2 regions of the Priestia sp. 179-F W1.4 NHS genome follow, and region 1 is predicted to be linked to the other one. Evidence: a T-box and tRNA genes for the amino acid it is inferred to sense, from the RefSeq annotation. Region 1 holds a T-box; the other holds one or more tRNA genes.
What was found. A T-box is a leader RNA that pairs with one kind of tRNA and senses whether it is charged. The one in region 1 lies ahead of trpS (tryptophan--tRNA ligase), so its partner is inferred to be a tRNA-Trp.
Positions count from the first base shown of each region.

Region 2: it encodes a tRNA-Trp, which carries the amino acid that the T-box ahead of trpS (tryptophan--tRNA ligase) is inferred to sense. The anticodon was not compared.

Region 1 is NZ_JBIQFF010000006.1:78,479-86,521, reverse strand. It holds gene ACH0CI_RS22380 (peptide ABC transporter substrate-binding protein) at 1-220, opposite strand, end outside; T-box leader at 887-1,091, shown strand; gene trpS (tryptophan--tRNA ligase) at 1,168-2,157, shown strand; gene ACH0CI_RS22370 (YjbA family protein) at 2,188-2,937, opposite strand; gene ACH0CI_RS22365 (hypothetical protein) at 2,966-3,124, opposite strand; gene opp4C (oligopeptide ABC transporter permease) at 3,237-4,151, opposite strand; gene opp4B (oligopeptide ABC transporter permease) at 4,163-5,128, opposite strand; gene opp4A (oligopeptide ABC transporter substrate-binding protein) at 5,157-6,896, opposite strand; gene ACH0CI_RS22345 (ABC transporter ATP-binding protein) at 6,940-7,923, opposite strand; gene ACH0CI_RS22340 (ABC transporter ATP-binding protein) at 7,923-8,043, opposite strand, start outside.
Region 2 is NZ_JBIQFF010000003.1:409,499-417,541, reverse strand. It holds gene ACH0CI_RS17355 (GerAB/ArcD/ProY family transporter) at 1-870, shown strand, start outside; gene ACH0CI_RS17350 (Na+/H+ antiporter NhaC family protein) at 1,069-2,469, opposite strand; tRNA gene ACH0CI_RS17345 (tRNA-Gly) at 2,686-2,757, opposite strand; tRNA gene ACH0CI_RS17340 (tRNA-Leu) at 2,778-2,859, opposite strand; tRNA gene ACH0CI_RS17335 (tRNA-Trp) at 2,886-2,959, opposite strand; gene ACH0CI_RS17330 (phospholipase D-like domain-containing protein) at 3,199-4,593, opposite strand; gene ACH0CI_RS17325 (hypothetical protein) at 4,909-5,178, opposite strand; gene ACH0CI_RS17320 (hypothetical protein) at 5,475-5,660, shown strand; gene ACH0CI_RS17315 (GerAB/ArcD/ProY family transporter) at 5,683-6,804, shown strand; gene ACH0CI_RS17310 (hypothetical protein) at 6,901-7,134, shown strand; gene ACH0CI_RS17305 (GerAB/ArcD/ProY family transporter) at 7,160-8,043, shown strand, end outside.

The DNA of each region.
Region 1 (8,043 bases):
GTAATAATACGTTTGATGACGTTGAATCATTAGCTAAGCCTGGGTTCAGTGAGAAAGGCTCAGTTTTAATGTTTACGCGAAGCTCTTGCTCTTTTTTCTTGTCGCCGCCATCACTGCTAGCATTTTCACTGCCACCAGATTCTTTGTTAAATCCACATGCAGCTAAAAACAAGCTCATTACAAGCAGCAAACTGAAAAGAATTGACAACCTTTTCTTCATTGCGTGTTACCCCCTATTAAATTTTGTTTGTGTGGCAACCATATTTTTTTGATATGCACTAATTTCTTAATCCTCTTTCAATACAAAATAATCAGTTATTTTTTCACGTAGTAGAGTGCTAAAGACCTCACTGCAAAATTATTCTTCTACCCTATGAAACTGTCATCAATTGTTTACATGTTGTAAATCCAATGTATGCGCTTAATATGTAGAAGACTCATTCATTACAAAATTCGCTAATTGAAACAAAACATTGGCTATTTTGTTTTTTCTGAAAAATTAAGAAATTGTAATACCTTTGTAAAAAATATGTTTGTTACGCCTATTATAAATATTTTAAAAATTTATTGCAATACTATTATTTAATGGTATTTTTTTGTCATGAGGGAAAAAACCTTATCTTATAAGGATTGTGCCTACTTGTCAGACGTCTAAAATCTTTTTTGTAGTATAGGTATTACAATAGTATTACAAAGGCATTAGAAATACTAAATAAAAGATTTTTACCAAATCCTCCACCAAATTTTCATCAAGAAATGCTTTAATTAAAAGGTTCTTGTCTTTTTTTGCCGAAGAAAAATTCCAGTAAATTGTCTTATAAAACTTTTTAGCGATAAGATGTTTAAATTCCTGCTTTTTCGCGTTATAATAACGAATAACTATATAATTAAAGCTGTGAAAAAGAGTAGTATGCAGAATTTTCATTTTTAGAGAGTTTGTGGCTGGTGAGAACAAACATTGAAACCTGCAGAATGGACTTTGGAGCTTTCAAGTGCAAAGCTTGAACGTTGATCTCAACGTTACATGAATAAAGATAGTTCACAATAATGTGTGCTAATTAGGGTGGCAACGCGGTCCATTCGCCCCTAGCTTATGCTAGGAGCGGATGGGCCTTTTTATGTTGTATACGTAAACTAGCATCATATATGTGCAGATGAAAGGAAGATTTGATGAAAACAATTTTTTCAGGTATTCAACCAAGCGGTACAATCACTTTAGGTAACTACATTGGAGCGATGAAGCAATTTGTTGAACTTCAACATGACTATAACTGTCATTTTTGTATTGTAGATCAGCATGCAATTACAGCGCCTCAAGACCGTTTAGCACTTCGTAAAAACATTCGCAGCCTTGCTGCTCTGTATGTAGCAGTAGGAATTGATCCAGCAAAATCAACTTTATTTATTCAATCAGAAGTGCCCGCCCACACGGAAGCAGGATGGATGTTACAGTGCGTAGCGTATATCGGTGAACTTGAGCGTATGACTCAGTTTAAAGATAAGTCCGCTGGAAAAGAAGCAGTATCAGCAGGATTATTAACTTATCCTCCACTAATGGCAGCTGATATTCTTTTATACAACACCGATTTGGTTCCAGTTGGTGAAGATCAAAAGCAGCATTTAGAATTAACGCGTGACTTAGCTGAGCGCTTTAACAAAAAATACAATGATATCTTCACTATTCCTGAAGTACGTATTCCAAAAGTGGGCGCACGCGTCATGTCTCTTCAAGATCCTACGAAAAAAATGAGCAAGTCCGATCCAAACCAAAAAGCTTTTATTACGCTCTTGGATGACGCTAAAACGATTGAAAAGAAAATCAAAAGTGCCGTAACGGATTCAGAAGGTATTGTTCGCTACGATAAAGAAAATAAGCCAGGTATTTCAAACTTATTAAGCATTTATTCAATCCTAGCAAATAAATCAATCGAAGACATTGAAGCAATGTACGAAGGCAAAGGTTATGGTGACTTTAAAGCTGACACAGCTAAAGTAGTAGCTGAAGCACTTGCTCCAATTCAAGAAAGATATTATGAATTAGTTGATTCTAGCGAGTTAGATGATATTTTAGATCAAGGTGCCGATAAAGCAAATGCAACGGCTAATAAAATGCTTCGCAAAATGCGAAACGCAATGGGAATTGGCCGTAAACGTTAAAAAAAAAACGACTGCTATGCAGTCGTTTTTTTAATTCACTTTTGGCTCTTGTTCAATTTCCCAAAGTTTTTCAAAGAAAGGTTGTCCTTTTACTAAGCGCTCGCATAATAATTTATGTTTCGGTGACCACCCTGACTTCGTTTCATCGTATAGCTGATTCCATACGTCTTGAAACGGCATCTCTTGAATGTCTTCGTATTTCGTTGGATTCCACTCTGTGTACCAGTAGCGGATTTGAGCTGTATTTTTTGTTGTATGTAGCTGATCAAGTGCCATAAATAACAGCTGTTTTAGCTGACGTTCTTTACGTGTTAGCCCTCTCATCGTTTCAGGAGACGGCGAAAGAATATGATGCTCTTTTTTAGTTAGCTCGTCTTCACTGAACTTATATTCTAGCTCTTCTTGATCCGCAATCATCTCATAAACTAACTGTTCTTGTCTTGGAATTAAGCGGCTTTTTCGAATTGGGATATGATAGCCCATCGTATCAATTGCTAAAATATTCGTTCCATCTGTAACAATAAAACAATATTCAACCTGCGTGCGCTCATGATTTTTCCGAATGTATGCTTTCTGATAGACATCTTGTAGTAGTTGTTGAGGTAGCTCGGAAAGATCATTTTCAATGTAATGAAATAAAAGCGGATTTACTTTTAATAACGGTGCTTGATCGAGCAGTTCTACACAATCGTCTTTTCTCCACTCATGGAAATGACACACATTATAACCGTTTTCTTCGCCTTCAAACCAATTAACCCATACATCATGAAGATATAGCATAATTTACCCCTCACTTACTATCTGTTTGTTATCCATCAGTATAGGCAGAGAAAGGAATTTTTATTCCAAATGATGTTATTTTTCTAAAAATTAATTGTAAAATACCTTCGTTTTTGGTTATTATGCAAATGCACTTATTTCGAAGCTCAGACATAACGCCAGTGCTAATGATTGCTACAGGCTTCATGAACTATATCCACCCCTATAAGCAGAAAAAATCCGAGTTTCTTCTATAGTAATAGGTTTGTCAGGAGGTCTGACAAACCTAAAAAAATCTATCACACTTTTGTGATAGATTTTTAACGAAGAGATTTTGGATTTAAAGCATCTTTTAATCCTTCACCAATGAAGTTGATAGCCAGGATCGTAAATGTAATAGCTAAACCTGGCGGAACCCACATCCAAGGCTTATTCTGCAGCACATCTGATTCCCTTGCTTCTGTCAGCATATTCCCCCAGCTCGGCGTATCAGCCGGCACGCCAAAACCGATAAAGCTAATCGCTGACTCAAACACGATAAGGATGGCCATCTGCAAACTGGCTTGAACCACAATCGTTGAAAACACATTTGGCAGCAAATGTTTGAAGATGATTTTAAACGGGCTGCACCCAATGGAAACAGCTGAAAGCACATATTCATTTTCTTTTTCAGCCAAGACTTTGCTTCGCACCAGCCGGGCCGTACTTCCCCAGCTTAGGAAACTAACAACTAGGATGAGCGTCCAAACGCCTGAGATTTTTCCAATTAGAATTGTATTTAACACTACAACAAAAACAATGAGCGGAAAGTTTAAGACAAAGTCTGTAAAACGCATTAAGAATTGGTCCACTTTGCCTCCGTAATAACCCGCAATCGAACCAATAAGAGTTCCGATTAAAATAACGAGTGTTGTACAAGCAACTCCAATCAGTAACGAAGTTCTTCCTCCATACAATGTACGTGCAAATACGTCTCGACCATTTGTATCCGTTCCAAACCAATGCTCATTGGAAGGCGCTGCATTCATCGCCATATAGTCGATACGTGTAATATCTGCTTTTGTAAGCAGCGGTGCAAAAATGGCAAGAAGCGTAATCACAATCATGAAAGCCAAACTTATCATGGCTAGTTTATTTTTTACAAACTTCTTTCGCGCAATCGCCCATGGAGAAAGGTTTTTAGGAGCTTTCATATTCACTTCTGGCTGTACATCTTTTTTCGTTACAATTTCCATACTTTCTCCTCCTAATCCAAACGAATACGCGGATCTGCTACGCCGTATAACAAATCAGCAACCAGATTCCCAACCAATGTTAAAATTGAAAACAGCATTGTAAGCGACATCATAACTGAGTAGTCACGAGTTGCTACAGAGTCAACAAACAACTTTCCGATTCCTGGATACGTAAAGATTGTCTCTGTAATGATAGAACCGCTAATGATTGTTACAAGATCAAACCCTAAAAACGTAATAAGCGGAATCATTGAGTTGCGTAAGATATGAACATTATAAATTTTAGATTCTTTTGTTCCTTTTGCTCTAGCTGTGCGCACAAAATCTTTGCGACTGTTTTCAATAATATCATTGCGCAAAAATTGGGTATACTGCGCGGTCGACATCAAGCCAAGAATCAGTGCAGGTAATATAACGTGATGAATTCTACTTTGAATAAATTCCCATGATCCCTCTTTTAATCCTACTTCAACAGAACCGCTAAACGGAAACCAGCCTAACTGAAAGGAAAATAAATAAATGCCTACGATCCCTGCGATAAACGATGGAACCGCTAATGCAAAGTAATTATATCCTGCAATAAAGTTATCTGCTAAGGTATACGGTTTTCTTCCTGCATACATACCTAAAATAAATGCAAACACATACGTAATCAAAAGCGAAGTCAAAGCTAAAAAGATCGTATTAGGCATACGCTCTAAAATAATATCTAATGTCGGTAACTTATGAGTTGTTGACTTTCCTAAATCTCCTTGTGCCACTCCCTTTACCCAGTTCCAATATTGAACGTAGATAGGATCGTTATATCCTAGCTTATCACGCATTTCCTCAATGTATTTTGGATCTGTATTACTGGGGTTGATTTCTCCCCCAAAAGGGTCCCCTGGCATCATTTTTGCCAGGGAAAACACAACAAAGGAGATCAGAATCAACATTGGAATCATCCCTAAAATACGTCTTAGTGAGTATTGCAGCATCGTTGACTCTCCTTTACATGTAAAATACTTATTCCGTTACAGACCATTTCTCCGGATCTACAACTACCGTTGATGGATCTAGAGTTACGTTTTTCACACGCTTATTCACAGCATAAATATTGATATTTTCCCATAAAGGAAGTGCTGGCAGCTGCTCGTTAAAGAATTTTTGCCATTTTACATATACATCTTTACGGTGTTTATCATCAAATGATTTTTCACTCAAACCGTCTTTAAGCATTTCATCAGATTCCTTATTTACCCAACGGCCATAGTTCCATTCAGCATTAGAGCTCCATAATCCTGTAGGATCTGGATCTGAACCAGTGTCCCAAGAACCGAAGAACGCTTCTAACGCCTTATCGTCGTTATCTTTCATTTCATTGTACAAGTTAAATTCAACAAGTGAACCCGTTGCTAATTTTGTTTTAATACCAATATCATTCCATGCTTGCATAATAGCCTTCGCACGACCCTCGAAGTTGGCTGGACCAGCATAGTGACCAAATGAGATCGTAAATGGTTTTCCGTTTGGATCTTCTACAAAACCGTCATTATTCTTATCTTTATAACCAGCTTCAGCTAACAATTTCTTAGCTTTTTCCGGACTATACTTGTACTTTGTTAAATCTTTTTGGTCAGCAGCAATCCAGAATACAGACGGAATAACTGTGTTAGAAACAACCGCTTTGTCGTTCATAAATGCTTTTACCATTGCTTTTCTATCTATTGCGTAAAGCAATGCTTGACGAAGTTTTAGATCTTTGAACTTATCATAATCATCTACGTTTTTACCAGCATTTTGATCACGATGTCCAAATCGTAGACCAATATACGAATAACTAGTTGATTTCCCTTCCAAAAAGTCTAAGTTTTCTGCTTTTTCAACTTGCCCTAAATCAGCTGGGCGAACATCCATAATGTCGACATCGCCTTTTTTCAATGCTCCGGCGGAAACAGATGGATCCAGTACTTTTACAACAACGCCATCAAGATGAGGCTTACCTTTCCAATAGTCATCATTGCGTTCCATCTGAACATATTCACTTGCTACCACTTTTTTCACTTTAAATGGTCCAACACCAATAGGCTCTTTACGAACTTGTTTAGACTCTGCAAGATCTTTTACAGCAATTCCTTCATAGTACTTTTTCGGCATTGGATACGGCCATAGATTGTCTAAGTTATTTACACGAACTTCTTTAAACGTTACTTTAAATGTTTGCGGATCTACCACTTCAAATCCGGAAATAGAATCCGCTTTGCCGTCATGATATTCTTGAGCGCCTTTAATATGCTCAACGTTTACATAGCGTGGACCTGTATAGTCTTTATCAGCAATCGTTTCATACGTATATTTAAAATCATCTGCAGTTAATGGATCTCCGTTATGCCACTTAATCCCCTTTTTTAATTTAAACGTGTAAGTTAGTTTATCACCACTCACGTCCCAAGTAGCTAAGTCAGATTTAATTTTTAATTTCTTATCATAAGTAAAGAGACCTTCATTGATAAATTCTAAGATTTGGCTATCATACGCACTACCATACAATGCGTACTCAAAAAGCCCTTCCGGCGCTCCGTCAATCCCATACGTAATCGTTCCGCCATCTTTTGGCTTGTCTGTTTTTGCACCTTCAGTTTTTGCTTCTCCGCCTTCTTTATTACTAGAAGATGAAGAACTGCTTCCACCGCTGCATGCCGCTAGAAAAAGCGATAGCACAAGCAAAATGGAAACAAGTGATAAAAACGATTTCTTTTTCATCATGACGTTCCCCCTATTTAACTAATAATCTGTTCGTATGTAGCTTTTACGAGTTATATAAATGGCAAGCTACTTGATGGCCAGGTCTCACCTCCTTTAAGGCAGGTTTCGCTTGGCTGCACTCTGCCATGGCATGTATACAGCGAGGATGAAACGCACAGCCTTTTGGCGGATCAATTGGACTTGGCACATCTCCCTGTAAAATAATGCGCTGTTTTTTCTTTCGTGGATCTGGTTCAGGTATAGCCGATACAAGCGCTTGCGTATAAGGATGCAACGGCTCTGCGTATAGACTTTTCTTATCAGCAATTTCCACTAAACCGCCTAGGTACATAACACCGATACGGTCACTCATATGTTTAACAACACTCAAATCATGGGCAATAAATAAAAAGGTTAGGTCGAATTCTTGTTGAAGTTCTTTAAGAAGGTTTAAAACTTGTGATTGGACAGAAACGTCAAGTGCCGACACCGGTTCATCAGCAATAATAAGTTTTGGACGAAGTGCAAGTGCACGTGCAATTCCAATACGCTGACGCTGTCCACCGGAAAATTCGTGAGGATATTTATAGTATGCATCTTCCGGTAACCCTACTTTTGTAAGTAGATTCATAACTTCTGATTTTAATTGATTGGTTGATTTTCCTGTAAAATTCCGAATTGGTTCAGAAATAACATCTCCAACCATTTGCATTGGATTAAGGGAAGCATAGGGATCTTGAAAAACCATTTGGAAATCTTGTCTAATTTTACGGAGAGAAGTTCCTCTTGCTTCTGTGATATCTTTACCATCGAAAATAATTTTTCCGCTAGTTGGTTCCAACAGTCTTAGAATCGTCCTTCCTGCCGTGGATTTTCCACAGCCAGATTCTCCTACCAGACCGAGCGTTTCTCCTTTTCGAATCGCAAAAGAAATACCATCAACTGCTTTTACATCACCAATTTTCTTTCGAAAAAATCCCCCGTGAATAGGATAGTAGGTTTTTAAATGCTGAACTTCTAGCAATACATCTTTCACCGCTTTAGTCATTAGCTTGTCTTCACTCCTTTTGACGGATAGCTGTTTTCATACAGCAAACACGCGACGTCATGCCCCTGTGAATCCTCGCGAAGAACAGGCGTAACAGAACTGCAGTCTTCCATTGCATGA
Region 2 (8,043 bases), on a different contig from region 1:
CTGGGAACACTTCTTGCATTCGTATATATTGTCTATTTTTTATACGATGCATCACGAGTTCTAAGAGATTTCGGAGAAATGCTTCTTACTTTTGCTTATCCCGATACGCCTTTATTTATTGCCAATGCCTTATTGATGCTGGTCATTATCTATATAACCCGAAAAGGAATTGAAGCGATAGCGAGATCAGGAGAGCTTCTGTTTATTTTTATGTATTTTCTAGCTATTGCAGGCTTCATCTTAATTATTAGCTCAGGATTAATTGATTTTAAGAACTTGCAGCCGGTATTAAAAGAAGGAATACTTCCTGTTGCCAAAGTTGCTTTGACCGAAACGCTGTATTTTCCTTTCACGGAAGCTATTGTATTTACTATGCTTCTTCCTTACTTAAGCAATCCCAAAAAAGCAAGTGTGACCATGCTATGCGCAACGGGATTAAGCGGAATTAATCTAATTATTACGATGATCATTAACATTAGCGTGCTTGGAGTTGATCTGACGACAAGATCACAGTTCCCTCTTCTTAGTACTGTCCAAACGATCCAAGTAGCTGATTTTTTAGAGCGTCTAGATGTATTTTTTATGTTCGCTATGGTGATTGGGATTTATTTCAAAGTTAGCATCTTGTTTTATGCTTCTATAATAGGTACAGCTACTTTATTTAAAATTAAATCTCCTTCCCGTCTAGCGTATCCTTTAGGCATCATTGTGTTGTTTTTGTCGATTACAATCGCTAGTAATTTTCAAGAACACCTTTACGAAGGATTGCACGTAGCGAGATTTCTTTTGCATATGCCGCTATTTTCTATCATACCCCTACTGCTTCTGATTATCGCCTTTTTGAAGAATAGGAAGAAGCAGCACAGATAGTGTATCTCTACTAAATAGAAAAAATGGCGTTAAAATTATTGAGGTGATGTGCGTGTATATATGGTTTTATGATCATTTTGTTAATACCATCTTATTTCCGCTTACTTGTATCATGCTAGTGTGCCTGTCATTAGGACTGTATGCATACTTTAAATTAAAAAAAATGAAAAATTGATACTAGACGGCTATTTTTCTCATTCAAAATAAGAAAGATACAACAAGATAGAAAGCAACTGTTATTCCCGCTGCAATTAAAGCTGGCTTTAATTTATACTTGGCATATTCAATAACAGATAAATCTAATATTTTGGCGATGGTATTCGTATCGTCGCTTAAAGGTGAAGAAAACGCTCCAAAGGAACCGCTCGCAAACACCGCACCGATAATTAACGGCAAAGAAAGATCTGCAGAACTTGCAAGCGATACGCCAAGCGGCATTAAAATCCCCCACGTTCCCCAAGCAGATCCGATAAAGTAAGAAATAGCGGCTCCAAAGATAAACATGAACGGAGTGACAAACATTTGAGGAATCCACTTAGAATGTGCCGTCACGAAATTTGAAAAACCTAAGTCTTCTGTCACAGCGGATAATCCCCATACTACCGATAACAACAAAATAACGGACATCAAGTCATTGCCTCCTGTGATAAAACCATTAAGCAAATTCTGTAATGTAAAGCGCTGAAACAAGAAAAAAATGAGGGTAATTAACGTAGTCATAATTAAAGCTACTACCATCGCTTCTAACACGTCTGCTTTAATAAATGCTTCAAAAAAGGTGTGACTCTTACGATGTCCACTCCACCATGTTAAAAGTAAGGTAAGTGAAATCACAACAAGTAAAGGTACTAACAAATTCCAAGGCTTAGAAGGCAAATCCTTCGATACGCAAGGATGACAATCATGCCAATCTTTTTCGTCTTCTTCCTCGAGCTTCATAGGAGCCGTAGACGTTGAATGATGAAAAAAGCTGAAATAAATCCCTACTAAAATAATCACAATCGAAAAGAAATTATAAGGAATGCTTTGAATAAACAAAGAATAAGCGTCTTGTTTTATGCCTTGATGATCAATTGCCATTTGAATGATTGAGACCATATATCCTACAAATGCCGTTGCCACGGGAATTAAGACGATAACAGGAGTAGCAGTTGTTTCAATAACAAACCCTAGCTCTGCTGTCGTCATTTTCACTTTTTTCAGCAGCGCTCTCATAATGGGCGCGATCGTCACAAAACGAAAGGTGGGAGCACTGAATGTTCCAATGGTTGAAACATAGGTTAAAATAAGAGCTTTTTTTCTTGTATCAATTCTTTCTGCAGCTGTTTCCACAAAACCTTTAACTCCTCCAGCCATCTTAATCATTCCGATAAGCCCTGAAAACGCGTATAAAAAGACAACGATTTCTATATTACTTTTATTTCTAAGAGCTTGTACAACGTAGTGAAGTAACTTTTCAACACCTCCGACAATCGAATGATCAATCAAATAAGCGCCTACTAATAAGCCTAAAAACAACCCTGGTAGCACTTGTTTGGTGAAAATAGCTATTGGAATAACAATTAAAAACGGTATAATTGAAAACCAACTAGATTCCATAGGACTCTCCCCCTATCTTAAAAACCATATTAGACGTCTTCACGTATCGTTCATTAGCTTTTAATGTAACCCCAATAATATGTGTATATTCACGAAAATAATACGTATAAGCAGCACTGATTGAATAAACTATTTCTAATTAAAAACAGCATAGTAAAAATCTTTATTTCTACAACAAAAAAAGCAGTTTGCACATGCAAACTGCTTTTGAAAAGAAGCGGAAGACGAGGTTCGAACTCGCGACCCCCACCTTGGCAAGGTGGTGTTCTACCACTGAACTACTTCCGCGCAATATATAAAAGTAAAGATGCGGGTGAAGGGACTTGAACCCCCACGTCATAAGACACTAGATCCTAAGTCTAGCGCGTCTGCCAATTCCGCCACACCCGCGTGTGAATTGAAAAATAACTCCAAAATGGCAGGGGCAGTAGGAATCGAACCCACACTGACGGTTTTGGAGACCGTAGTTCTACCTTTAAACTATGCCCCTAGAAATGATTTCTTCAAAAGAACCTCGTTTATTGACGACGCTATATTATAATAAAACATATATGGAATTTCGTCAATAGGTCTTTTTATGAATCATGACTAGTACTGGCGACTTCAAAAAAACTGTGAGGCATATCACAGCTTTTCACACTTCCCACTGCCAGTTGCAGCACCTTTTATCCTCTACCATTTATTTTTATAAGCTTTCTGCAAAAGCACTTTTTTAGGAAAAGTGCAGAACTATACAAAATGTCTCCAAAATCGCGTGAAGACTGAAAGAATATGGAGGAGTGCAGATTTTACGGGAGGCACGTTTTTTTGAGAATCCGTATTAAAATCCACAGGTTCCCCCTCATTTCCCACAAGCGTACTGTGAGAAATTTTAGTTTCAATAGCCCCTGTTAGCTCGGCTGCAAATTCTTCACTATCTATCATAACCATAGATTCAGTATTTAAAAATACAGAACGTGAATCTAAGTTAAAAGAACCAACTGCACTCAAACGCTGGTCGTAAACAACGGATTTCCCGTGAACGGAATAAGGCTGTTGATATTCATAAAGCTTTGAAGCCGCTTTTATGACGCGATTTTTCACTCCTAAGTATGCAGAAAAAGCCATAGCATTCGGAGTGGACGTAATAGAATTCGTTAAAATAATTCTTTGCACTTTAGATTTTACTGACTTATCTATATACTGTTCCATCTCTTTTGTTGGTACAATATAAGGACTTTGAACGACAATGGATTTTTCAGCTTGCTCGGAAAGCTTAATAAACGTTTTCCATATAAAAGGGCTTTTATTCATTCTTTGAATAGGGTTTGTAATAAAAGAAACCTTTCTTGTAGGCATCGTTGATTCTCTCCATACAATATAAGGATGGACAAAGGGGTCGTTTGCTTTTTTGGCCTCTTCGTATTGATCTATTAACAATTTCTTTCCTGAAAGGCCACGAAATTGTTTAGTTTTCTTGAGCTTTGGAAAAGCTTTGCGCGTATACGGGTGGTTCCATAATTTCTCTACATACTTCTCCATTGAAAGAATGACACTATTACTTTCTTGCTTTGTATTATAAATCAGCACATCACGGTCATAGACAAAATTTTCATCCGGTTGACTGGCCAAGTATTTATCTCCAATATTTCGTCCTCCACTAATACCTAATTGGCCATCGACTACTATTATTTTATCGTGAAGACGGTTATGCCATGTCCAAGGTTTAAGAATAGTAAAGGGCTCATAGTACTTTAATTCAATATTATTGTGGAAAGCTAGAGCATAAAGAACATTTTTTCTCTTGCCTTTTAACCCATGAGAGATCCCGTCTAACAGCACTCGAATACGTATACCTCGGTCCGCAGCTTCGAATAAAGCACCCATAAGTAAATCCGACGAACGACCTTTGCCGATGGAAAAGTAAGCAATATCAATTGTATGCCTCGCTTCTTGAATCATCTGCATCCGAACAAGTCCTGAAAAATAACCGTTTTCCAAAAGCATAACGCGGTCTGTGGACTCTTTCTTTCCGTAAAAATTCTCAGTATTCATTACTTTTAAGTCTTTTCCCTTGTGCAAAGGGACATAAAACAGTACCACTGCAGTTACGAATACATATATGAAGTACAATACGACAATCATTATTAGTATATTTATTAGCATGTTTCCTGTCACAATCCCTTTCCATTCTTATCGTTCTGTTTTTATTAGGATTCTTACTTTTTTAACTTCTATACCTTTTAAAATAAGAATGGAACGATGGATTATTTGTTACACTACTGTTGATTTCCGTGCAAGCCTTCGCCTTGCCCTCCAAACAACTGCTAGAAGCCATTATATACACGAAACCTACATTCACTCTGCCAATAAAAAAAAGCAGAAGTTCATTATCTTCTGCTTTTGCAATTTATACCCTATTATGAACCTGCTCTAAGTCTAAGTAAAACAGCGGCTCTTTTATTGATTAAGGTCGTTTTCCATATCTTTTATGTCTTGCTGAAACTCAGTTAAACGCTGAAGCTGTGTTTCAGAAGCATTTTCAAGCGCATTTTCGATTTGCTGAGAGGCTTCGTTCACTTCACCTATCGCTTGCTTCGCTTCATGTCCATACGATGCATCATTTTTAGCTTCATTTGCCTGTTCATATGCATCTACTGCTTCTTTATGCCCCTGCTGTGCTGCTTGAAACGATTGTTGTTTATCTTTGTTATATGGGAATTTTTTCATCATAGTGCTCCTTTCCATTTGTTCACTCTATAGTGTGGCATTTTTCCACTTATTCATACGACGTTTCAATAGGTTGAAGCTGCGTAAATATTCTGCATAACGAATTCCTTTATTATTTAAGAGCGTCCAATGATATCTTTTATCCCTTGAAATACTTTCTATATTTTACATAAATGTATAATCACTTTCTTTAGCGGACATCATACGAATAGCTTATTTGAACGTCAAAATATATTGGGGTTGACTGCATGCACTTGTTTCTTTCCTTTTTGATCATTTGTGCAGGAATTATATGGATGGAAATAAAAAGATTACCTCAACCCTCTCATAAAAAGGAACGGAAAATTTTTATTGTATTCATGACAATCAGTATGATGATCGCTCTTGCAAAAATCTTTCGACTGCCTCTACCGAACCCTTCTGATTGGGTAGAAGCAATGTTTCAACCTTTAAGTCACTTATTATTCCGTTGGATCACTTAATTCGTGTATATGGCAAAAGGATGTGCTCATTTTGCTTAATGAAATCAATATTTCGGCTGCGCAATTTCGCAAGCTAGTAACTTTATATAGCATCGGAAGCACAATTATTGTTGTGCCTGCTGCTATTACGGCTGATGCTCATCAAGACGCCTGGATTGCAGCACTTTTCGGTGTAGCATCAGGAATTGGCTTAGTTTTGCTTTTTACCTCACTAGGAAAAATGTTTCCAACGCTTACGCTGATGGAAATGAACGAAAAAATTTTAGGTAAACTGTTTGGAAAGATTGTTTCTGCTGTTTTTGTATTATCCAATTTGTTTATCAGCAGTCAAGTTCTTTACTATGTAGGGAATTTTCTCACTACACAAATTCTTCCCTACACGCCGCTTACAGCCATCCACATTGCATTTATGGGTGTGGTTATCGTAGGAGTACGCCTAGGAATAGAAGTTATTGCACGAAGTGCCGAGATTTTATTCCCTTGGTTTGTCGGATTATTCGGACTTCTGATTTTGTCTATGATTCCGCAAATTAAAATAGAGCATATTCAGCCTGTGCTTGAAATACATCCAAAAGCTTTTATTCGAGCTGTTTTAACGTTTTTAAGCATGAGTTCTTTGACTTATACGATTCTGCTTATGATTTTTCCTTCCCATACACCAGACACAAAAAAGGCCACTCAATCTTTTTATATAGGTAATATAGCCGGTGGACTAGTGATGGTTACGTTAATCTTACTCGGAATTTTAGTGCTTGGTCCTTATTACTCCCAAATCACCATGTTTCCAAGCTATGAATTAGGAAGAAGAATTGATGTAGGAAACTTTCTTCAAGGAATTGAAGTAGTCATTGCTATTTTGTGGTTTATTACTCTCTTTTTTAAGCTTTGCATTTACTTTTACGCTACTCTTTTGGGGTTTGCCAATGTATTTCATATAAAGGACTACAAGCTATTTTCTTTTCCAGTCGCACTCATCATGATTACACTTTCCCTTATTGTATATCCAAGCGTTTCTTATCAAAAAGATTGGGATACAAAAACGTGGATTCCCTACAGCTTATTTGTAGGCATCTTATATCCGCTTTTCCTTTTAATTGCAGGATTTATTCAAAACAAAAAGCAGCATTCTTCTAACAGCGACTAAAAAATCAAAAACCTTTAATAGAGAATGCACCTTCAGTATAAGTAGTTATTTTTCTGGAAAATATAACATTAATTATTCATGTATAGGAGCTAGTCTATGCTAGGGGTATTGGGGTTACTTATTGTTTGCACGCTCGTCATTTGGTTTGAAGTACCTAACTTACGGCAAAAAAAAGCGAAGAAAGAATTATGGCTATTCTACACAGTTCTTGCAATTGGAACGTCCGTAAGCATCTGTAAAGCACTGGGTTTATATGTTCCAAATCCTTCTGATTTATCAGCTGCTATCTTTAGACCAATCAGCATATTTTTACTTCATTTATTATCTTAATACGTAAGACGAGGAAGTGAATACCGTGAAACCTGTAGTTAAAATTTCAACGATTCAATTTCGCATGCTCGTCATGCTTTATACAATTGGAAGCACAATTGTTATTGCTCCAGCGTCTATGACTGTTGATTCTAAGCAAACTGCTTGGATTCCGGCTATTTTCGGAGTAGCATGCGGATTTGTATTAGTGAAAGTATATATAGCTCTCGGACTTTTATTTAAAGATAAAAATCTGGTTGAAATCAATGATGTAGTATTTGGAAAATATCTAGGAAAAGGTATATCTTGTTTATTTGTCATATCTACTGTCATAACGTGCAGCCGTATTGTATACTACGTCGGAAGTTTTTTAAATACCCATATTATGATGGAAACGCCGCTGCTTGCTATTCACATTATTTTTATGCTTGTGGTTGTTTTCGGGGCAAGACTCGGGCTAGAAACAATTGCACGCTGCTGTGAAATCTTTTTCCCGTGGTTTGTTGGCCTTCTCGGAATTTTTATTTTTTCACTAACTCCTCAAATGAAACTTGAAAATCTTATGCCTTTAATGGACATTCACTTAAAACCCCTGACTCATTCGGTTCTTATCTTTCTTAGCATTACTTATTTTACTTTTGCTCCTTTGATGATGATTTTCCCCCTTCATTTAAGAAAACCTGAAAAAGGAGCTAAAGCTTTAATGAGCGGCAGCCTGCTAGGTGGATTTATTATGGTAATTGTTATTTTTTCTTGTATAATCGTTATTGGTTCTTATCATTCTTCAACTACCATGTTTCCTGTATATGAAATGGCTAAGCGAATTGAGGTGGGAAATTTTTTGCAAGGAATCGAGGTAATTATTGCCATTATATGGTTTCTTACTCTTTTCTTTAAAGTTTCTCTTTATTTTCATGCTTCCATCGCTGG